Regions from separate parts of the Limnohabitans sp. MORI2 genome, predicted to be linked through region 3. Evidence: predicted binding sites of a transcription regulator. Region 3 holds the regulator's gene; each other region holds the start of a gene.
The links. The regulator FNR, encoded in region 3, switches genes on or off when oxygen is low (the NO sensors DNR and NnrR bind a similar motif). The targets are predictions, from matches to a motif close to TTGATNNNNATCAA.
Positions count from the first base shown of each region.

Region 1: the regulator FNR is predicted to act here: its motif matches at 5,384-5,397, upstream of QMG27_RS05740 (DUF3149 domain-containing protein).
Region 2: the regulator FNR is predicted to act here: its motif matches at 2,503-2,516, upstream of QMG27_RS00960 (TraR/DksA family transcriptional regulator).

Region 1 is NZ_AP027058.1:1,129,646-1,137,510, reverse strand. Features, by position in the region: gene QMG27_RS05775 (DUF3106 domain-containing protein) at 1-48, shown strand, start outside; gene QMG27_RS05770 (RDD family protein) at 45-554, shown strand; gene QMG27_RS05765 (TIGR00730 family Rossman fold protein) at 551-1,138, shown strand; gene QMG27_RS05760 (P-II family nitrogen regulator) at 1,213-1,551, opposite strand; gene QMG27_RS05755 (NAD+ synthase) at 1,588-3,282, opposite strand; gene QMG27_RS05750 (GNAT family N-acetyltransferase) at 3,327-4,502, shown strand; gene ppa (inorganic diphosphatase) at 4,559-5,086, opposite strand; gene QMG27_RS05740 (DUF3149 domain-containing protein) at 5,181-5,324, opposite strand; gene moaA (GTP 3',8-cyclase MoaA) at 5,435-6,598, shown strand; gene mobA (molybdenum cofactor guanylyltransferase MobA) at 6,623-7,261, shown strand; gene glp (gephyrin-like molybdotransferase Glp) at 7,258-7,865, shown strand, end outside.
Region 2 is NZ_AP027058.1:180,168-188,032, reverse strand. Features, by position in the region: gene QMG27_RS00975 (TonB-dependent receptor) at 1-1,363, opposite strand, end outside; gene QMG27_RS00970 (Crp/Fnr family transcriptional regulator) at 1,387-1,935, opposite strand; gene QMG27_RS00965 (DUF2946 family protein) at 2,045-2,404, opposite strand; gene QMG27_RS00960 (TraR/DksA family transcriptional regulator) at 2,571-2,936, shown strand; gene QMG27_RS00955 (hypothetical protein) at 2,956-3,327, shown strand; gene QMG27_RS00950 (fumarylacetoacetate hydrolase family protein) at 3,393-4,352, opposite strand; gene QMG27_RS00945 (DUF3108 domain-containing protein) at 4,364-5,452, shown strand; gene QMG27_RS00940 (DUF3567 domain-containing protein) at 5,512-5,790, shown strand; gene purU (formyltetrahydrofolate deformylase) at 5,864-6,709, shown strand; gene QMG27_RS00930 (LysR substrate-binding domain-containing protein) at 6,716-7,591, shown strand; gene QMG27_RS00925 (FAD-linked oxidase C-terminal domain-containing protein) at 7,660-7,865, shown strand, end outside.
Region 3 is NZ_AP027058.1:1,780,185-1,788,049, reverse strand. Features, by position in the region: gene ccoN (cytochrome-c oxidase, cbb3-type subunit I) at 4-1,431, shown strand; gene ccoO (cytochrome-c oxidase, cbb3-type subunit II) at 1,442-2,068, shown strand; gene QMG27_RS08485 (cbb3-type cytochrome c oxidase subunit 3) at 2,081-2,218, shown strand; gene ccoP (cytochrome-c oxidase, cbb3-type subunit III) at 2,250-3,167, shown strand; gene ccoG (cytochrome c oxidase accessory protein CcoG) at 3,252-4,622, shown strand; gene QMG27_RS08470 (FixH family protein) at 4,626-4,901, shown strand; gene fnr (fumarate/nitrate reduction transcriptional regulator Fnr) at 4,923-5,642, opposite strand; gene hemN (oxygen-independent coproporphyrinogen III oxidase) at 5,730-7,118, shown strand; gene QMG27_RS08455 (sulfite exporter TauE/SafE family protein) at 7,118-7,831, shown strand; gene QMG27_RS08450 (sulfite exporter TauE/SafE family protein) at 7,832-7,865, opposite strand, start outside.

The DNA.
Region 1 (7,865 bases), 650 kb from region 3:
GCAGCGCCTGCCAATGGTGCTTCAGATAGCAGCTCTGTTGCCCAATGAGCGCATCGTTCACCGCACCTAGCCTGCCCCGCAGGATGGCATGCTGGGTATACGAAGGACTTCTTTTGTTTGGCGTCCTGTTCATCTCTGGTTACTTATTCAGCACACTCAGTCAAACACGTCATGCCTTGAATAACCGGCACGGGTTGCAAGCGTTTCTGTTTTTGGTCATCGGTATTTATTTCACATGGTTTGGACAAAAGGGCCAAACCTTAGCCATGAAAACTTGGCACATTCGTGTGGTTGATGCGCATGGTGCTGCATTAACCCAAAAACGTGCTTTTATGCGCTATGTACTCAGCTGGCTATGGTTTCTTCCACCTCTAGCCATCCTCTCCCCCTATGCGCTCACAGGCGGTGAGACAGCCGTTTTGTTCCTGGGCTGGGTGAGCGTCTGGGCTGTACTAAGCCGTTTTCATCCACAACGTCAGTTTTGGCACGATGCATTGGCAGGTACGCGACTGATTGATGCACGCCCCCAACCTCACCCCCAAACGCCAACATGACCGCCCCTGCTTTCTCTGTCTGTGTCTACTGCGGCTCACGCAACGGCACTCAACCTGAATATGCAGATATCGCCCGCCAAGTCGGCGCGTGGATTGGTCAACACAATGGGCAGTTGGTCTACGGCGGTGGCAACAACGGCTTGATGGGCCTCGTGGCACAAGCCACCGCAGATGCGGGCGGCCGTGTGGTAGGCATCATTCCTAAAGCGCTACAAACCAAAGAAAACACGCGTACCGCCTGCACCGAGCTGCATGTGGTGGACACCATGCACGAGCGCAAACACATGATGGCCGAACGCGCCGATGTGTTCCTTGCCCTACCCGGTGGCATTGGCACCTTTGAAGAGTTCTTTGAGGTGTGGACTTGGCGCCAGTTGGGCTACCACGACAAGCCTATCGGCCTGCTCAACACCCAAGGCTATTACGACGGCTTGCTGGCCTTTGCACAAAACAGCGTCCACCAAGGCTTTCTGAACGATTGGCAAATGGACTTGATTCGCAGTGGGCACGAGCCTGTGAGCTTATTGGAAGAGCTGGTGCAAGCTGCGGGCTTTTCCCCTGAGCCTAAACTGGCAGACCTCTAGACCGACAATCCCGCAAAAAAAACCGCAGACCTTCGCAGGCTGCGGTTTTTGTCATAGGGAACGACGCGTCTAAATTAAATCGCAGTTTCGTCCAACTCGCCTGTGCGAATGCGCACGACGCGCTCGACTGGCGTGATGAAAATCTTGCCGTCACCAATCTTGCCAGTGCGGGCTGCACGCACGATGGCGTCGACACAGTTGTCCACATCGGCAGCTTTCACCGTCACTTCAATTTTCACTTTTGGCAAAAAGTCCACCACGTACTCTGCACCACGGTACAACTCGGTATGGCCCTTTTGACGGCCAAAGCCTTTGACCTCTGTCACCGTCAAACCCGTCACACCACACTCAGCCAATGCTTCGCGCACTTCTTCGAGTTTGAATGGTTTGATAACGGCTGTGATTTGCTTCATGGTTCGAGTCCTTGGGTTCAATGAAAAGGCCTGAGATCAGGCACGAAACTTATTGGTTATAGGATAACGCCAATCCTTGCCAAAACTGCGATGGGTGACCCGAATTCCCACGGGGGATTGACGGCGTTTGTATTCGTTGATGCGAATCAATCGAGTCACTTTCTCCACATCAGCCCGCTCGAACCCTGCTGCGATGATCTCGTCCGAGCTTTGGTCGTTCTCCATGAAGCGCGCAACGATTTCGTCCAACACCTCATAAGCGGGCAAGCTGTCTTGATCAGTTTGATCTGGGCGTAACTCAGCACTAGGTGGGCGCGTGATGATGCGCTCCGGAATAGGCTCAACACCTGTGCCATAAGGGTCATGGGCATTGCGCCAACGCGCCAGCTTGAACACCAAGGTCTTGGCCACGTCTTTGATGACGGCGAAACCACCGGCCATGTCGCCATACAAGGTGCAATAACCAGTGGCCATTTCGCTCTTGTTGCCCGTGGTCAGCACAATAGAGCCAAATTTGTTCGACAACGCCATCAGCAACGTGCCACGAATACGGGCTTGGATGTTCTCTTCAGTGGTATCGAGCTGCGTGCCTTCAAAGTCAGCTTTGAGCGAACCCAAAAACGCCTCGAACTCCGGCACGATGGATACCTCGTCGTAGCGAACGCCCAAGCGCTTGGCCATGTCCCGCGCATCGACCCAGCTGATTTCGGCGGTGTACGGCGATGGCATCATTACCGTGCGTACTTTGTCTGTACCTAAAGCATCCACAGCAATGGCCAACACCAAGGCTGAATCAATACCGCCAGACAATCCCAACAATACGCCGGGGAAACCGTTTTTACCGATGTAGTCACGCACGCCCAAGACAAGGGCGTGCCATAAATCGGCTTCGAGTGAACCATCCTCAGCCACTTCACCCGACAAATGAATCTTCACCGAGCCGAGGCCAGATGTGGTCTGCGCTAATTGCTCATGCGTCACATCTACAGTGAATGCTGCCGCCTCAAAACTAGGCGCACGCGCAGCCAATGTGCCATCGGCGTTCAGCGCAAACGAGCGGCCTTCAAACACCACCTCGTCTTGGCCACCCACCAAATGCGCATAAATCAACGGCAAGCCCGTGGCTTGCACACGTCCACGCATGGCCTGCTCGCGTTCATCACCTTTGCCCACATGGAAAGGCGACGCGTTGATCACGGCCAACAGCTCAGCGCCTGCCGCTTTGGCCTCCACCGCTGGTGCATCAAACCATGCGTCTTCACAAATCAGCAGACCGACTTTGGTGCCAGCAACCTCAAACACGCAAGGCTTGTCACCCGCCACGAAATAACGACGCTCATCAAACACTTGGTAGTTGGGCAGCTCGCGTTTGGCGTAGGACGCTACCACTTGGCCCTCGCACAGCACGCTCGCCATGTTGAAACGCCGCTGCACCGAGACCGAGCGCGTGCGCTCGTCACCGCCCGATGGGTGCCCCACCACCACATGCAAGCCCTTTAACCCGCTCAGAGCAGCGGACACCGTTTTCAAGGCATCATCACAGGCTTGAATGAACGATGGGCGAAGGAATAAATCTTCCGCCGCGTAGCCGCACAAAGACAACTCGGGCGTCAGCACCAACCGCGCACCATTTGCATAGGCTGTCGTGGCGCAATCGATGATTTTCTGGGCGTTACCCGCCATGTCGCCCACCACGAAATTCAATTGAGCAACACAAATTTTGAGAGTCATGGCAGCAGGCACGTGTCCAAAGTAAAACAGGTCTAAAAAAGCAAATGGATTATGTCATCCGCGTCCACGCGAGTCCGCTCGATATCCCTGCCGCCGCATGGGATGCCCTGCTCGCACAGCAAGACGCGCCCTCGCCCTTCATGCAGCACGCCTACCTCGCGGCCTTGCACACCAGCGGCAGTGCCACGCCTGATACAGGCTGGACGCCACAATTCGTCACTCTTTGGCAAGGTGACGCCTTGGCCGCCGCCAGTGCGCTGTACATCAAAGACCACTCCTACGGCGAATACGTCTTTGACTGGGCATGGGCCAACGCCTATGCCGACCACGGCCTGAACTACTTCCCAAAAGCCACTTGTGCTGTCCCCTTCACGCCTGTACCTGGGTCACGCTTATTGGCTGTGGATGCAAACGCTCGCCAAGCATTGCTCAAAGCCATGCTGGAGGTGGCCCATCAGCACGAGCTCTCGTCATTGCATCTGCTCTTCACCAGCCCCAACGACCGCGCAGCCTGCGATGCCCTTGGTCTCATGCAACGCCAAACCGTGCAGTTCCATTGGCACAACGCCGATATGCAGGGCCAACGCTTTGAAAGCTTCGACGCCTTCTTAGCGAGCCTGTCCCAAGAGAAACGCAAAAAGATCAAGCAAGAGCGTCGCCGTGTCGCCGATGCAGGTGTGACGTTTCGCACCTCGCTAGGTGCAGACATCAGCACAAAAGATTGGGACTTTTTCTACCAATGCTACGAACGCACCTACCTTGAACACGGCAACGCGCCCTACCTGAGCCGCGAATTCTTTGAGCACATGCAACACCACATGCACCACAACTGGGTATTGTTTGTGGCCGAACGCGAAGGCCACGCCATCGCCAGCAGCTTGGTGGCCGTACAAGACTTGGGCACACCACAGGCTGTCGCTTATGGCCGCTACTGGGGCGCGTTAGAGCGCGTGGATTGCCTACATTTCAAGGCTTGCTACTACCAGCCACTGGACTGGTGTATTGCCAACGGCGTACAGCGCTTCGAAGGCGGGGCGCAAGGTGAACACAAAATGGCCCGCGCCCTCATGCCCGTGGCCACCTACAGCGCGCATTGGCTCGCCCACCCCGCGTTTGCAGATGCGGTGGAGCGATACCTTGAGCGCGAGTCAGCAGGCGTGAGCCACTACCTCAACCATTTGGCCGAACGCAGCCCCTTCAAGCGTCACGAACCCCAATAAAACGCAGGCGTAAAAAAGCCCGCTGGCAGCGGGCTTTCGATGGACTCAACCAAGAATCACTTCTTGTAATTGGCAATACCGTCCAAGATTTCTTTGTGGGCAGACTCAATGCCTTCCCAGCCTTTGACCTTGACCCACTTGCCTTTTTCGAGGTCTTTGTAGTGTTCAAAGAAGTGGGCGATCTGTTGCAATTGCAACTCATGGATGTCAGCCAACGACTTGATGTTGCTGTAACGGGCCAAGATTTTCTCGGTGGGCACAGCCAACACTTTGCCGTCCACGCCGCCTTCGTCTTCCATCAACAAGATGCCCAACGCACGGCAAGGCACCACCACGCCGGGAGGCAATGGGAAAGGTGTCATCACCAACACGTCCACAGGATCGCCGTCGCCAGCGATGGTTTGTGGCACATAACCGTAGTTGGTGGGGTAATGCATGGCCGTACCCATGAAGCGGTCCACGAACAGAGCACCAGACTCTTTATCGACTTCGTACTTCACAGGGTCTGAGTTCATCGGGATTTCGATGATCACGTTGAAGGCTTCAGGAACTTTGCTACCGGGGGTGACTTGATTCAGGGACATGGTGTCTAGTTATAAAAGTTAAAAAAGAAACACAGAAGATTAGCCCCGATTTTACTTTCACGGGGCTTGCGTCTCTGTGCTGTCTTTGGAACCCTTATTCGTGGGTACTTTTGCCGGTTTCGTCCATCAAGCCCATGAAAACGCGCAAAAAGTAGACCGCCATCACCAGCACAAAGGCAATCACGCCCACGCTCATCAGGCCGTAGTCGGTGGAAAAAAGATCGATCAATGCTTTCATGAAGCTCTCCTGTCTGTATTGCAATGCGCTTACTTTGCCTTGTTTAGGGGTCTGGCGCACTGATCTACATCAAGGCTTAGGGGAATCGTGACTCGGGCACAATCCAAACCATGTCTGAACGCGTGATTCCCCTGGTCGACCAACGCCTGCGAGCCCTCGCGGCCTCTGTGCCAGCCCTTCCCATTGCGGCCACTGGGCTCTTGAGCGACAGCTTGGGCCGCCCACTGCACGATCTGCGCATCAGCGTGACCGACCGTTGCAACTTTCGCTGCAACTACTGCATGCCCAAAGAGGTGTTCAACAAAGACTACGCCTACTTGCCCCACGGCGACTTGCTGAACTTTGAAGAAATCACGCGTCTGGCCAAAGTGTTTGTGGCCCACGGCGTGCGCAAAATTCGCCTCACAGGCGGTGAGCCGCTGCTGCGCAAGAACCTTGAAATACTGGTCGAGCAACTCGCCAACATCCAAACACCTGACGGCACGCCCTTAGACCTCACCCTCACCACCAACGGTTCGCTCCTGGCGCGCAAAGCCAAGTCACTCAAAGACGCGGGCTTGAACCGCGTGACGGTGAGCCTAGATGGCCTAGACGACGCCGTGTTCCGCGCCATGAACGATGTGGACTTTCCCGTGGCCGATGTGCTCGACGGCATTGCCGCCGCCAAAGACGCGGGGTTGGGAATAGACGCCCATGGTCAACTGACCGGCCTCAAAGTCAATATGGTGGTCAAGCGCACCACCAACGTCGACCAAATCTTGCCCATGGCTCGCCACTTCCGCGGCAGCGGCATCACCCTGCGATTTATTGAGTACATGGATGTGGGCGCGACCAACGGTTGGCGCATGGACGAGGTGATGCCCTCTGCCGAAGTTATCCAACACATCCAGCAGGAATTTCCACTGGTAGCCCTAGAGGCCAGCGCCCTAGGCGAAACAGCTCAGCGCTGGGGCTATGCCAACGCAGCGGGCGTGTTTGACCCAACCTTGGGTGAAGTGGGCGTCATCAGCAGTGTCACCCAAGCGTTTTGCCGCGACTGCAACCGCGCACGCCTTTCGACCGAAGGCAAGCTCTACCTGTGTTTGTTTGCCACGCAAGGCTACGATTTGCGCACACTCATGCGTGATCAACAAGCCAGCGATGCCGACATAGCCTCTGCCATTGGTCACATTTGGCACAAGCGCGACGACCGCTATTCAGAACTACGCGCCTCTATGCCTGCCGAGAACGCACCTGCCGTGCGACGGGTTGAAATGAGCTACATCGGCGGCTAAACCACACCCCCATAGAACGTACACATGACGCACACCATCTCCCCTCAAGACATCACTGGCCTGATCTTGGCCGGAGGACGAGGCAGCCGCATGGGCGGCGTGGACAAAGGCTTGCAAAACTTCAATGGCATCCCGCTGGCCCTGCACACACTCATGCGCTTAGGCCCGCAAGTGCAAAGCGTGATGGTCAACGCCAACCGTAACCTCTCAGCCTACGAGTCCTTTGGGGCTGCCGTCTGGCCTGATGCATCGGCTGACTTTGCAGGCCCCTTGTCAGGCTTCTTGGTGGGGCTAGAGCGGGCTGAAACGCCCTATGTACTCACCGTCCCATGTGACACCCCGCGTCTGCCGCTTGATTTGGCTGAGCGCTTGGCCGAAGCCTTGGTCCGTGAAGACGCAGACATTGCCATGGCCGCAGCACCTGAAACCGACGAACACGGCCACACACAAGTTCGCACACAACCTGTATTTTGTTTGATGAAGATTGAGTTGTCTGAAAGCTTGGTCAAGTTCACCCACAGCGGTGGCCGCAAGATTGACGCTTGGACCGCGCAACACAAAACAGTTGTCGTTCCATTTAATAGCAAGAGCGATGACCCGCTGGCTTTTGCCAACGTCAACACCTTGACTGAACTGCAAGCTTTGGAAAACGCCGCGCCATGAAAAGTATTGACGACATTGCAGCAGCCCTGCAAGGCTACGACCCACAAGCGTTGAGCGTCGACCAAGTCAACGCGTTCTTGCACGAACTGGTGCAACCGGTTTCGGTCGATGAATCGCAAGACGTGTTTTTGTTCGACGCCCTCGGTCGCGTACTTGCCAAGGATGTCATCTCCCCCATCAGCGTGCCCGCGCACAACAACTCTGCCATGGATGGCTTTGCATTCGACGCCGCGCAGCTGCAAGCGAACCAGCCACTCACGCTGCGCGTGGTGGGCACGGCATTGGCTGGCAAAGCGTGGCAAGGCAAAGTGAATGCCGGCGAATGCCTCAAGATCATGACAGGCGCCATCATGCCCGATGGCTTAGACACTGTCGTGCCTCAAGAGTTCTGCCAAATTGAGAACGCACACGATGTGACCACCGTCACCATACCGCCCAACATCTTGAAAGCCGGTGACAACCGCCGCTTGTTGGGTGAAGACCTGATGCAAGGCCAGCCTGCTTTAAAGGCGGGTCAACACCTCACGCCCGCAGCCTTGGGGCTGATCGCGAGCCTTGGCCTTCCCGATGTGCGCGTACACCGCCGTTTGCGCGTGGCCTACTT
Region 2 (7,865 bases), 1.0 Mb from region 3:
TGTAGTCGGAGTTGTTGGACGCCAGCACCACATCGCTTACCTTGCGGTTGGCACGGTCGTATTGCAAAGCAGCAGTCCATGTCGTGCGTTCGGACGATTTGTATTTGTCTTCAATGAAAAAGCTGTCGTTCTTAGACTGCTGGTCGTAGTTCGATTTCGCCGCACTTGTTGCTACGCCTTGGTTATTGGTGTCTTTGGCTGTGCCCCTGGTCGAACCAACGCTGGGCAAATACGCCAGACTGATTTGATGTGCATCCAACATGCGTGTGACCTTGAGATGGCCACCCAACGTTTTAGCGTTTTGCTCAATGATGCTGTCAATCGGATGCCACAAGCTGTAGTTCATGGCGTACGCAGCAAACTCGTAAACCGTATTGCCATCGCGCACGGTGGTTTTGTTGGCCACGCGTTGGGCATCGACATCGCGACGTCGGTTGGCATCGACACGATAGGCATAGACACCCGCCGCATTGCTGCCCGCCATACTCGCCGTTGAGGTCACCGCACTGACGTTGCTCGCAGCCATGGATGGATCTTTATCCAACTCACCCTTGGTGAGATACCCCGGTAGCTGTGTGCGACTGCGCACGGCAGCCACATAAAAACGCGACTCGATGTCCTTGCTCACCTTCACGCCAAAGTTACCCAAGACTTTTTGGTTATCCATTTCAGCGTGGTCACGAAAGCCATCTTGTTGCGTATGTGAACCTGCCACGTAGTAATCCCACACATTGCCACTGGTGACATCGGCCTTGCCAACGCCTGCGGTACTGCCAAACACTTTTTGGTAGCCAAAGCTACCGGCCTCAGCACGCACCACATTGCCCGCATTGCTGTAGCCTGTTGGAGCCACAAAGTTGATGGCACCACCCAAGGTGGTCGCGCCATAGGTGGTGGCGTTGGGGCCGCGCAGCACTTCAACATAGCGCGAGGCGTTGGGATCGACGGTTTGCATGTCAAAGAAACCATCGGCGTAGTTAATGGGCACACCGTCTTGCATGACCTTGGTGCCAAAGCTGTGATACGTGCGACTGAGCGCCGAGCCGCGAATGGAAATGCGCGCCTCCTCGGAGCCAAAACGATCTTGAATGAACACACCAGGTGCAAGCCCCAGGCTATCGCTCCAAGTCGATTGGCGGCCTTCCCGCACTTGGTTCAAGTCCACCACCGAGGCGCCGCCTGGAATGGCTTTGACTTTCTCTTGGGCGGCTTGTATTGAACTTTGAGTCATGGACTCAGCTTGGCCTATCACTTCAATGGTTGCCACTCTCGGCAATGCCGCGCTTTGCGCCCACGCACCGGTGGCACACATCAATGCAGCAGCTGTCATGATTGGAGATAACAAGAATTTTTTTTGCTTCATCTTTTTCTTTCTTTTGAACCACTTCAAACGGAAGTGGCCACATTCAAAAATTGCCGTGCCGATCGTGGATACACCCGGGCAGGCAAAAATGCATTGAGTTCACGGCACACAGTTTCAGGAGCCGTACCAATGATGTTGGCCACTTGCTTGTGTGTGGGCATGTCGCTTCGCTCTAGCGCTCGGGTAGAGCCATCGGCGTTACGCGATAAGAGTTTTAAAAAATACGCCAAGCGCTCATGAACCGAGCCTGTGCGCAACCGCATCATGTCGCGTGTGCGTTCTTGCTGTTGCATAAAGCCCTGGGCCACCGCCGAATAGCGGGCAAAGTCCGTGTCAACGGGCAATGCAACCAATTCGCAAGCCGTTAAGGCACTCAGGGTGTAAGCGTAGGCTTCGGCGCACACCGACTCCACGCCGACCAAATCGCCTGGGAAAGCAAGCTGAACCAAGATGGTGTCGTCATGGCTCACTTGCTCGACCCGCAACACACCCTCTTGGATGCGCCACAAGGCCCCCAACTCGCCCGCATGCGCGAGCAGTTTTCCTCGACTTAATTTGAGTGAGTTTTGCATCTCTCAACCTCTGAAACATCAAACCATGCGCCAGCTGCCAACGGCATGCGACACAAACAGTCCTTGCGCCAAGCAAGGGCGAACAGCCAAGGTCAAGCCTCAGCAGTGATTAACGAACGAAGGAAGGAGGCCCGCGAGAGGGCAGAGGTGGCGCAGTGGCCGAAGCGATGCGTGCAGCTTCTACAGGCTGCATCACATGCGAAAGGGGAGAAGGCTGGCTCAAATCTGTTTTGATCGCCACAGGCGGCGCACCAACAGCAGCACACAAGGGGCAATCGAGTAGGTGGCTAGAAGCCGAAGCGCTGTCGTCCTCGCCTTGCACCACGAGCTTGGCAGCGCCAGAGGCCGAGCAAACCAACTCCATGGTTTTGGGGTTGACGGCAGGCGAGGCCACAGCAACACCAATAGACAACACAAACCAGACCAGCATGAAGCGGGCGATTTGGACCGTGTTGCGTAGCGTTTGCATGTCTGAAATTCTATCGACGAAACCGCGCAGCAACTTGTTCGCGTAAACACTGACATAGCTCAATGTTTGTCACTGACGCTGCTTGATTGAACGCGAGGTTGACCCGTATCAAACAATGCATCTTCTAAGTAGCGCATGATTTATTCAACAGAACAAGGAGCACAACATGGACGCACAACATGCCACCGCCTTCAAGCAAAAGCTTGAAACACAACGCGCCAATTTGTTGGCACAAATTGCCGAGCAACGCGGCGGCAAAGCCAGTCGTGCCGAAGTGGCTGCTGAGCACTTTGCTCATAGTGAAGACTCAGATGCGCAGGTGAACACAGCCCGCGATTTGGAGTTCGCCATCAACGAGCACGAAACTGCCGAGTTGGCCGCCATCGACGAGGCCTTGGCCCGTTTGAGCGCGGGCACATACGGCCACTGCGTTGACTGCGATGCCACGATTCCCGAAGCACGCCTGAACGCAGCGCCCGAAGCAGCCCGTTGCATTGGCTGCCAAGAAAAGACCGAACACAACCACCACTAAGAGAGAAAGAGAAAAACAGATGAGCACTTTTCACGCCGTTGTTTGGATGGACCACCACGAAGCCCACGTGCTGATGTTTGACCGTGAGCATGTTGAAAGCCAACGCGTCAAATCACGCACACACCACAAGCACCAAGGCAAGCCCAACGAAACAGCGCATTTGTATGCGGACATTGCCAAAGCCTTAGAAGGCACGCATGAAGTGTTGGTGACTGGACCAGGTAAAGCACGCGACGAGTTTCGCGACTGGTGCAAACAACACCACGCCCATGTGAACGTGGTCGACAGCGTGGCCAGCGACCACCCCACTGATGCACAAGTGGTGGCCATGGCCCGCCAGTACTTCAAGAAGTTTGATGCCATGGGCGCAGACCCCTCGCATTTGAAATAAGCGTCGACCAACGCCTACGAAAAAGCCCGCTGTTCAAGCGGGCTTTTTGTTTGAGCGTGCAGCGTTTAAGCGCTTAAAGGCGCCAGCTCTTGCTCAATCGCACCAAACACGCTTTGGCCATCTTTGCCCTTGGCTTCGATGCGCACGGTGTCGGCGAACCTCATGTACTCGGTGCTAGCTTGACCGTCACGCGCAGTTTCCATGGCGCGTTTTTCGGCAATACAGCTGTAGCCCTTGGGCCATTCGGTTTGGCCGTTTTTCTCAAAGCCTGCATTGCTGATGGTGCCGCTGCTCACCAGGGTGCCAGCGCGCAAAGCGCGGGTTTTGCAGGCGTGTGACAAGAGCTGACCAAAGGTGTAGGTCATGTCAGTGCCCGCATCGCACATGCCCACCTTGCGACCATTCCACGCCACTTGCACGGTGAGGTGCACGGTGCCGTTGTCCCATGCGTCTCCCAGTTCGTCTAAGGTGACGGCCACGGGGCTAAAGGCCACGGCAGGCTGGTTTTGCACATCCGCAGCCACTTGGCGCAGGGTGGTGGCATTGGACAGCATGACCAAACGCACTTCTTCCAAAGCCGCATCAGCCGAAGCGCCAGCAGGCACGTCATCGGTGATGACCACCATTTCAGCGGAGAAATCAACGCCTAAATTTTCATTGGCACACACCACATGGTCATGCGCCCCCAGCAAATGATCGCTGGACGCTTGGTGCACGACCAAGCCACCTTCGGCATCGCCCAACAACGTCGCATGGTTGGCATAGGCAGCGCCCGTTAAACGCTGGTAGGCACGGGGCAACGGTGCCATGCACAGAGCAGGATCAAACGGAAAAGCGTGGCGTGCTTTGCCGTTGTTGAGGGTTTCATACAAGTCTTGCAGCTGAGGGGCAATGAAGCCCCAGTCATCCAACGCTTGCTGCATGCGAGTCGCAATGCCCGTCGCATAATGCGCGGTGCTCAAGTCGCGCGACACGACCACCAGTTGTCCATCGCGTGTACCGTCTTTGTATGTGGCTAATTTCATGCCACGATTCTATGAAAGAACGCCAACCCGCCATGCGCGCCACTGCCTTGCCTGCCCAACTGCCCCATTTGCAACGCAAACACGCGGTGCTGTTGGTGGTGGGCGTGTTGATGCTGCATGTGTGGGTGCTGTCGGGCATGCCGCTGTGGTTCTCACCCGATGCGGGCAAGCCTTTGCGCACGCAAGCGCTCATCACGCGTCAGATTGAAGTGGCAGCACCTCGTGCGCCGCAAGTGCCAGCGCCTGTTCAACCAGCCCCGGCAAAGCCTAAACCAACACCTGCGCCCACCGCCGAAGCCAGTGCAGACCCGAGCGACAGCGCCAAGCCATTGAAGTTTGATGACTTTGGCCATGACCTTGCAGCCCCCATCGGCCTGCCCGCACGCAGCGCCTCGGGCGTGGACTTGCCGCCCTACAAACGCGCAGGCAGCGAAGGCTTGACCGATGTGTCCGCCTTCAAAGCTCCTGAGTCAGCCAAGCTGAAATACCAAGTCAACGGGCAAGCCAAAGGGCTGAACTACTGGGCGTCTGCCGAGCTGAACTGGCAACAAGACGGCAAAGACTACGAAGCTCGCTTAGAGGTCAGTGCATTTTTATTGGGCTCGCGTGTGCAAGTGAGCAAAGGCACGCTCGGGGCCGAAGGCATCATGCCTACGCGTTTTGGTGACAAAACGCGCAGCGAACTGGCCGCGCACTTTCAACGCGACAAGGGCATCATCAGCTTCAGCGCCAACTCACCCGACGCCACACTGCTCAAAGGCGCACAAGACCGATTGAGCGTGGTGCTTCAACTCAGCAGTTTGCTGGCTGCCGACCCCACCCGTTTTCCGGCGGGCACCATGCTGTCTTTTCAAACGGTGTCCCAGCGCGAGGCCGAAGTGTGGCAATTTTTGGTGGAAAAAGAAGAATTGCTGCAGTTGCCGTTTGGTGACATCAACGCCATCAAACTCAACCGCAAACCCCGCCGCGAGTTTGATCAGCAAATTGAGCTGTGGTTCGCCCCGACTTTGGGCTATTTGCCCGTGCGTTTACGCATCACCAATGCCAACGGCGACTTTGTGGACCAACTTTTAAGCAAAGCCGAAAAACCCGCCCCTTGAATTTGGGCTTTTGAATCCGATATGCTTAGATGCAATTCGTTTTCCGCCGAAAGATCCCCATGGACATGCTCTACAACTCCGACACGTTCTCGGTCATGCACCTGCAGGTGGATGATGCCGTCACGCCAGTCCGCCCCGACGTGCCCGCCTTGGCCCGCCACGGCTTTGAGATCGTGGACAAGCGTTCAGGTAAAGAGATTTACCTGGAAGGCTCATGGGCCGAGCAGTTCCAAGCCCATTTGCGCGCTTGGCAAGAAAACGCCCCCACCCAAGAAGAAGTGGAAGACACCTTGGCAGGCTACGCCGAGCTGGCTCAAAACCCAGTCGTGGTGCACTGAACCTGCTCCCCACACGACACCAGGGCGCGTCAAGCGCCCTTTTTCATGCCCACACCTACCTACAATTGCGCCCATGACTGCATACATCCTGAATTTGTCTTGCCCTGACCGCCAGGGCATCGTGCACGCCGTGTCTGGCTTTTTGCTGGAACGCAAAGGCAACATCGAAGAAGCCGCCCAGTACAACGACCACGACACCGGTCTGTTCTTCATGCGCGTGCAGTTTGCCTGCGACGCTGTGCAACAAGACGAGTTACGCACACAGCTCAGCGCCTTTGCAGCGGACTTTGACATGAAATGGTCGTTGCACGACACCACCCAGCCCATGCGCACCGTGTTGATGGTGAGCAAAGAAGGCCACTGCCTGAACGACTTGCTATTCCGCTGGAAAAGCGGCCTGCTACCCGTGGACATTCGTGCCATCGTGAGCAACCACCGCGAGTTCTACCAACTGGCCGCCAGCTACAACGTGCCGTTCCATCACATTCCCGTCACTGCAGCGACCAAGGCACAAGCCGAAGCCAAAGCCTATGAAGTGATCGAAGCCGAAGGCGCCGAGCTGGTGGTGTTGGCCCGCTATATGCAAATCTTGAGCGACGACTTGTGCAAAAAATTGTCTGGACGCGCCATCAACATTCACCACAGCTTTTTGCCCAGCTTTAAGGGTGCAAAGCCGTATTACCAAGCGCATGACCGTGGCGTGAAACTGATTGGCGCTACCGCCCACTACGTGACTGCCGATTTGGACGAAGGCCCAATCATTGAGCAAGACGTGGCCCGTGTGGACCACAGCAAAACCGTGGAAGACCTGACCGCTCAAGGTCGCGACACCGAAAGCCAAGTGCTGGCCCGCGCCGTCAAGTGGCACAGCGAACACCGCGTGCTGCTGAACGGCCACAAGACCGTCATCTTCAAATAACAACGCATGACCAGCCGCATCCCGCCCATTCAGTGCTTGCTCACGTTTGAGGCGTTGGCGCGGTTGCGCTCGGTCACCCAAGCTGCTGAAGAGCAATGCGTGACCCCCAGCGCGGTGAGCCACCGCGTCAAGCAGCTTGAACAGTTGCTGGGCGTCAAGCTCTTTGGTCGTGCCGATTTTTCGCTCACCACCGAAGGCAGCGAGTACTTGGCCCACGTACGCGAGGGCTTGGCCATTTTGGAGCGCTTCCCCGGCAAAGACGGCAGCGCTACGCCAGGCAAACGCAAACTGCGCTTGGCCGTGACACCCACCTTTGCACGCTCCATCCTGATGCCGCGTTTGCGCCAGTTTGCCGATGCGTACCCCGAGATTGACATCACGCTACAAGTGAGCATTCCACTCTTGGATGTGGTGGCAGAAGACGCCGACCTGACCATCCGCTTTGGCACAGGCCGCTATGCCGACGTGGAACACGTGTGCATCATGAAAGACGACGTGACGCCGCTGGCCTCACCCGCCTACATCCGGGAGCACGGCCCGTTTGAAACCCCCGACGACTTGGCAGATGCCACTTTGTTGCGCAGCCCCTTGGAGCCCTGGCGCACTTGGTTTGCCGCGCACGACCAAGACTGGCCCGAGCCGATTGATGGCAGCAGCTTCAACGACATCGGCCTGATGTGCGACGCCGCAGCGCAGGGCTTGGGCGTGGGCTTGGTGCGTTTGAAGCTAGGCGCACCGTGGCTAGAAAACGGCACGCTGGTGCGCATCTTCCCGCGCCAAGTGCCTAGCCCGCATGGGCATTACCTGTGTTGGCGCACGGGAGCGATGGACCGCTGGGAATGTGCGGCGTTTGCGGATTGGCTAAAAAAAGCCGTCCCTTAAATTGGCTTCACGCGCGGGTGTAACTTTCTTCACACGTCTATCTTGCGTTTTGCCTTAAAGTGAGGCGCATGAACGCACCACTCACCTCCGACCAGCAAACCACCTTGGCTCGCGCCGAGCGCCAAGCGCAAGTCGTGCAAGCCCTGCTGCAAGTGCTGCCCCAGCACGCCCTGCTCTACACCACCGAGGACACCGTGCCTTACGAGTGCGACGGCCTCACCGCTTACCGCGCTCGCCCCATGTGCGTGGCATTGCCCGAGACCGTGGACCAAGT
Region 3 (7,865 bases):
CCGATGAACACATCAGAGCACGCTGTTTACAACGATACCGTTGTACGGCAGTTTTCCATCATGGCGGTGGTTTGGGGCGTTGTGGGCATGTTGGTGGGCGTTATCGTCGCATCGCAGCTTGCTTGGCCTGAACTTAACTTTGGTATCCCTTGGTTGACTTACGGTCGTCTGCGTCCGTTGCACACCAATGCGGTGATTTTTGCGTTCGGCGGTTCTGCGCTGTTTGCGACCAGTTACTACGTGGTGCAGCGCACTTGCCACACCGCTTTGTTCTTGCCTAAGCTCGCTTCCTTCACCTTCTGGGGTTGGCAGTTGGTCATCTTGGCTGCGGCTGTGAGCTTGCCTTTGGGTTTTACCCAAGGTAAGGAATACGCTGAACTCGAGTGGCCCATCGACATCTTGATCGCTGTGGTGTGGGTTGCGTACGCTGTGGTGTTCTTCGGCACCGTCGGTACACGCAAGATCAAACACATTTATGTGGCCAACTGGTTCTACGGTGCCTTCATTATTGCGGTGGCTTTGTTGCACATCGTCAATAGCGCAGCGATTCCTGCTGGCATGATGAAGTCTTACTCTGCATACGCTGGCGCACAAGACGCCATGGTGCAGTGGTGGTACGGCCACAATGCCGTGGGCTTCTTCTTGACCGCTGGCTTCTTGGGCATGATGTACTACTTCATCCCCAAGCAAGCTGGTCGCCCTGTTTACTCTTACCGTTTGTCCATCGTCCACTTCTGGGCTTTGATCTTCACTTACATGTGGGCGGGTCCTCACCACTTGCACTACACCGCGTTGCCTGACTGGACTCAGTCTTTGGGTATGGTGTTCTCTTTGGTGTTGTTGGCTCCTAGCTGGGGCGGCATGATCAACGGCATCATGACCTTGTCTGGCGCATGGCACAAACTGCGTGACGACCCTATCTTGCGCTTCTTGATCGTGTCCTTGTCGTTCTACGGTATGTCCACGTTCGAAGGTCCCATGATGGCCATCAAGACAGTGAACGCTTTGTCTCACTACACCGATTGGACCGTGGGCCACGTGCACTCTGGTGCTTTGGGCTGGGTGGGCTTGGTGTCCATGGGGTCTATCTATTACTTGGTGCCTAAGTTGTTTGGCCGCAAGGAAATGTTCAGCGTCAAAGCCATCGAAGTGCACTTCTGGTTGGCCACCATCGGTATCGTGTTGTACATCGCTGCCATGTGGATTGCCGGTGTGATGCAAGGTTTGATGTGGCGCGCTATCAATGCGGACGGCACATTGACTTACACCTTCGTGGAGTCTGTCAAAGCCACTTATCCGTTCTACGTGATTCGTGTGTGCGGCGGCTTGCTGTACCTGAGCGGCATGATCATCATGTTGTGGAACGTTGTGAAAACTGCGACCAACGGTCAAGCAGCCACCGTTGCCATTCCAGCACCTGCACACGCCTGAGGAGAAATAAATGTCTGATAACCATTCCCAAGGCGGCTTGTCACACGCACGTGTGGAGACCAGCAACTTTTTGATGATCGTGTTGATCTTGATCGCTGTAGCTTTCGGCGGCTTGGTCGAGATCGTGCCTTTGTTCTTCCAAAAATCCACCACTGAACCTGTGACGGGCGTCAAGCCTTACACCGCATTGCAGTTGGCTGGTCGCGATGTGTACATCCGCGAAGGTTGCTACAACTGCCATTCACAAATGATTCGTCCCTTCCGCGCAGAAACACTGCGTTACGGTCACTACTCAGTGGCTGGCGAGTCTGTGTATGACCACCCCTTCCAATGGGGCAGCAAGCGCACCGGTCCAGACTTGGCTCGCGTGGGCGGCAAGTACAGCGACGAATGGCACCGTGTTCACTTGAACAATCCACGCGATGTGGTGCCTGAGTCCAACATGCCTGAATACCCATGGTTGGCTAAGAACGTGGTGAACGCTGCACAAGTGCCTGCCAACATGAGCGCTTTGCGTAAAGTGGGCGTGCCTTATACGGATGAAGAAATCGCTAAAGCAGCGGAAGATGTGACAGGTAAAACTGAACTTGAAGCTGTGATTGCTTACCTCCAAGGCTTGGGTCTCGCGCTCAAATAAGGAGACATGACCATGGATGTCAACGATCTGCGAGTCATCACCACGGTGCTGTCATTTGCTGTGTTTGTCGGCATCATGGTCTGGGCTTTTTCTCGACGTAACAAAGAAGATTTTGAGGCAGCCTCGAAGCTGCCCCTCGATCAAGACTAAGGCCTAGAGGTCTTTGTAAAGGAATCGAATCATGAGTGATTTCACAAGTAATTTTTGGTCGATCTTCGTATCTGCCATTGCAATTTTGGGTATCGTGTACTGCGCGTTTTTGCTGTGGTTCTCGGCCAAAGTCAAGGTGTCTGCACACGAAGAAGACGGTACCACTGGCCACGTGTGGGACGGTGATTTGCGCGAAATGAACAATCCGTTGCCACGTTGGTGGTTGTGGTTGTTCATCATCACCATGGTGTTTGCTGTGGTGTACGGTTTGGCATACCCAGGTTTGGGTAGCTTTGCTGGCAAATTGGGCTGGAGCTCAGCCGGTCAATACGAAGCTGAAGTGGCCAAAGCCAACCAAGAGTTGGAGCCACTGTATGCGGCTTTCAATGCACAAACACCAGAGCAACTGTCTCAAGACCCCAAGGCCATGGCTGTGGGCGAGCGTTTGTTCATGAACAACTGCGCACAGTGCCACGGCTCTGATGCACGCGGTTCAAAAGGCTTCCCCAACTTGACCGACAAGGACTGGTTGCACGGCGGCACAACCGACAAGATCAAAGAGACCATCACCAAAGGTCGCATTGGTCAAATGCCTCCTATGGCTGCTGCCGTGGGTACACCTGACGATGTGCGCAACGTGTCTCACTACGTGATGAGCTTGTCTGGTAGCCCACACGACTCTGTGCGTGCCGCTTTGGGTAAAGGCAAGTTCGGTGCATGTGCTGCATGTCACGGCCCTGATGGCGCTGGTATGCAAGCGGTGGGTTCTGCCAACCTGACTGACAAGATCTGGTTGCACGGTTGGGGCGAAGAGGCCATCACCGCCATGATCAACAACGGTAAAGTGAACCAAATGCCTGCACAAGAAGGCCGTTTGACAGAGTCACAAATCCACGTGTTGACTGCTTATGTTTGGGGCTTCTCTAACAAACCTGCTGCCACGAAGTAATTTGCTTTGAATTCTGCTGACGACTCTAAGCAGCGCAAAACCATCCCCATCGTTCCAGAGCCTTCGGGCTCTGCGGACGAGGCGATGGTTTCGCTTTATGCTGCATCTAAAAAAATCTACCCTCGCTCTGTCGAGGGTATCTTTGCTTATTGGCGTTGGATTTTTGTAGTCCTGACGCAGCTGATTTTTTACGGTTTGCCGTGGTTTGAGTGGGGCACACGCCAAGCGGTGTTGTTTGACCTTACTTCGCGCCGTTTTTATATTTTTGGTTTGGTCTTGTACCCGCAGGACTTCATTTACCTCACCGGCTTATTGGTGATCTCAGCCTTGGCGCTGTTTTTGTTTACCGCCGTAGCAGGGCGCTTGTGGTGTGGCTACGCCTGCCCACAAACGGTGTACAGCGAAATCTTTTTGTGGATCGAGCGCAAGATCGAGGGCGATCGTTCAGCCCGCATGCGCTTGGATGATGCAGATTTCTCACTCGAGAAACTGGTCAAGAAATGGTACAAGCACCTGATTTGGATCTTTCTCTCGATCTGGACAGGCTTTACCTTCGTGGGTTACTTCACGCCGATTCGTGAGTTGGTGATGGAGTTCTTCCTCACGCAAATGTCTTCGTGGGAACTCTTTTGGGTTTTCTTTTATGCGTTTGCCACCTATGGCAATGCGGGCTTCATGCGTGAGCAAATTTGCAAATACATGTGCCCCTATGCGCGCTTTCAAAGCGCAATGTTTGACAACGACACGCTCATCGTCACCTATGACGCTGAACGTGGCGAGCCACGCGGCCCACGCTCGAAGAGTGCTGATGTTGCTGCCTTGAATTTAGGGGCCTGTGTGGACTGCACCTTGTGCGTGCAGGTGTGCCCCACAGGTATTGATATCCGTGATGGTTTGCAGTACGAGTGCATTGGCTGTGGTGCCTGTGCCGATGTGTGCGATACCGTGATGGATAAGCTGGGTTACGCCAAAGGTTTGGTGCGTTACTCCACCCAAAACGCCTTGGACAACAAGTGGACGCCTAAGCAAATTTGGCAACGCGTCATGCGCCCACGCATTCAGATTTACACCATGATTTTGGTGGCAATCACGCTCAGCTTATTGGTGTCGTTGGGTTTGCGTACGCCGTTCAAGGTGGACGTGGTGCGAGATCGCTCGACCCTGTCACGCATCACCGAAAGCGGCACGCTGGAGAATGTGTACCGCTTACAAATTATGAACGCCGCCGAAGTGGCGAGGACTTATCGTTTGTCGGCCAAGGGCTTGACTGGTTTGCAAATCACCACAGACAAAGAAGTGCTGGTCGAGCCAGCGCAGGCGCGCTGGGTGGTGTTGCGTGCAGACATTCCTTACGGCTCAGCCCCAAGTGGTTCACACAAAATCCAATTTGAAATTCAGGCAACCGACACGGATGATGTGGTTGTTGAAAAATCTGTGTTCATCGTTCCAAGGTAAATCATGACAAGCAACCAAACTTCTGATACCAAACGATGGTGGCAATATGGTCACGTGTGGCTCATCATTGCAGGCCCAGCGGCTGTGATTGTGGCGGGCTTTGTAACGTTGTTCATCGCCATTCGGTCGCCAGATCCTGTGCTGGCTGAAGACTATTACAAACGCGGCCTAGATATCAATAAAACCTTGGCTGCTGAGAAAGACATGCAGCTGGCACCTGCGATGCAATCGCGTAACCATGTGGTCACGCCCAGAGTGGATGCTGATAAAAAGCCCTAAGCCTTGCGGCTTGCGCTGCGCTCAGTGACAGCTGGGTGCGTTGACGATGAGCTTGAGCCCATCTGGGTTCAGGATGCGGACATGGCGTTGCTTGACTTCGACAATGCCGTCTTCTGCAAACTTTGAAAATGTGCGGCTCACGGTTTCTAATTTGAGGCCCAAATAGCTGCCAATTTCTTCACGCGTCATGCGCAACACCAACTCCGATTGAGAGAAGCCACGCGCATGCAGGCGTTGTACCAAGTTGAGCAAGAATGCCGCCAAACGCTCCTCGGCACGCATGCTGCCTAAGAGCAACATGACCCCGTTTTCTCGCACGATTTCACGGCTCATGATTTTGTGCACATGGCGTTGCAAAGAGGTGATTTCACGCGAGAGATCTTCAATGCGATCAAAAGGCATGACACACACTTCGGCATCTTCCAGCGCCACAGCGTCACACGTGTGGTGATCACTCACGATGCCGTCTAAACCGATGATCTCGCCGGCCATTTGGAAACCCGTTACCTGATCGCGACCATCTTCTGCCGAAATGCGGGTTTTAAAAAAACCGGTTCGGATGGCATACAGCGCGTTGAACTTATCGCCATTTCTAAACAGGTTGTCGCCACGTGCCACTTTGCGGCGGGTTGCTACCATTTCGTCGACACGCTCCATCTCGGTTTCATTCAAACCAAGCGGCATGCAGAGCTCGCGCAAATTGCAGTTAGAACAAGCGACTTTGATACTGGTAGAACTCATGGGAACGGATGGACTTTGTGTTGACACAAGTCAACTTTTATCAGCGGTGACGCCTCTATTATGGAGCGCAAATTTAGGTGTGAACTTATGCATTCTCTTGTCTTGAACCCAGAACTCTTGCAGCGCTATGACGTGGCAGGGCCTCGTTACACCTCATACCCGACGGCTGATCGATTTGTGGAAGCATTTGGCGAGGCAGACTATTTGCAAGCGTTAGAGCAACGACGCGATGGCGTGGGCACCAAAGCGTACCCCTTGTCCCTGTACGTGCACATTCCGTTTTGTGAGTCACTTTGCTACTACTGCGCGTGCAACAAAATCATCACCAAGCACTACGAGCGCGGCGCTGAATATTTGCGCTACCTTGAGCGTGAGGTGGATCTGAACATTGCGCACTTGGGTCAAGGCCAAGTGGTGTCGCAATTGCACTTGGGTGGTGGCAGTCCCACGTTTTTGAATGATGCCGAGTTGGCTCAGCTGATGGCCATGCTGCGTCGCAATTTTCAGTTTGCGCCTGGCGGTGAATACTCGGTCGAGATTGATCCGCGCACCGTCACGCGTGAACGCTTGGCGCATTTGGCAGAGCAGGGCTTTAACCGCTTGAGCTTTGGCGTGCAAGACTTTGAGCCTGCCGTGCAAAAAGCGGTGCACCGTATTCAACCTGCTGAACAGGTGTTTGACTTGGTGGCTGCGGCTCGAGAGTTGGGTTTTGAATCTGTCAATGCCGATTTGATTTATGGTTTGCCTATGCAAACGCCAGAAACGTTTGAACGCACGCTTGAAAAAATCACCCAGTTGCGCCCTGACCGCATTGCCTTGTATGCGTATGCGCACTTGCCGGAGCGCTTCAAGCCGCAACGCCGTATCCACACGCAAGATTTGCCGCCTGCCGCGTCTAAACTGGTTATGTTGTCCAGCGCGATGCGCGTGTTGGTGGAGGCGGGTTATGTGTATGTGGGCATGGACCACTTTGCTTTGCCCAACGATGCGCTGGCTGTGGCCAAACGCCAAGGCCGTTTGCACCGAAATTTCCAAGGCTACAGCACGCAGCCCGATTGCGACTTGATTGCTTTGGGCGTCTCATCAATCGGTCGCGTGGGCCCCACCTTCAGCCAAAATGTGAAGACCTTGGACGAGTATTACGACTTGCTCAACCAAGGCCGTTTGCCCGTGGCCCGTGGCATGGCGCTCTCGCGTGATGACTTGGTGCGTCGCACCGTCATCATGGCGTTGATGTGTCAGGGTAGTGTGCTGTTTGAATCGGTGGAGTTGTCGCATTTGGTCGACTTCAAGCAGTACTTCGCCCCCGAGATGGAGGCCTTGGCGACGATGCAAGAACAGGGCTTGTTGACCATCGATGACACCGGTATTCACGTGACTGAGCTGGGCTGGTTTTTTGTGCGTGGCGTCGCCATGGTGTTTGACAAATACCTGCAGGCTGACAAGAACCGAGCTAGGTTCTCTAAAATCATCTGATGAACACAACTCTGGCTCTCACCGCACTCCTCATGGGGCTCGCGGGTGGGCCGCACTGTTTGGCCATGTGCGGTGCGGCGTGTGCAGGCATTGGTCGTGCGGCCCAAAAACAAACGGGCGGGCAGGGTGTGTCAGCCATGCTCTTATTTCAACTCGGGCGCGTCATCGGCTACAGCGCTTTGGGTGCAGTGGCTGCCAGCACCATGCAAGGTGTGGGCTGGCTGAGTACTCAGTCAGCGGTATTTCGCCCTTTGTGGACGTTGTTGCACATCGTCGCCTTCATGGTGGGCGGGTTGTTGCTCTGGCGTGGTGAGCAGCCCATTTGGTTAGAAGATGTGGGACGCGGCATTTGGCGTCGTGTGCAAAGCATGACGGCCCATCTCAAATTACGTCATGGGGGAGCCGTGGTGCTTGGTGCCCTGTGGGCGTTGATGCCCTGTGGTTTGCTCTATGGTGCGCTGCTCGTGGCTGCGTTGAGCAATAGCCCCATCGAAGGTGCTGCAGTGATGGCGCTGTTTGCGTTAGGCAGCGCGGTGGTGTTGACCGTGGGGCCTTGGATTTGGTTGCGCTTGCGAGCGGGGCAAGTCATGCACACAGGTAATGGTGCATGGGGCGTGCGCTTGGCAGGGTTGGCTTTGGCTGTCAGCTCAGGTTGGATCTTGTGGATGGGCCTCGTGGAGTACCAAGCACCTTGGTGCTTGGTGCCTCAATGATCAACTGCTGATGCCTTTGTAAAACATATAAGCC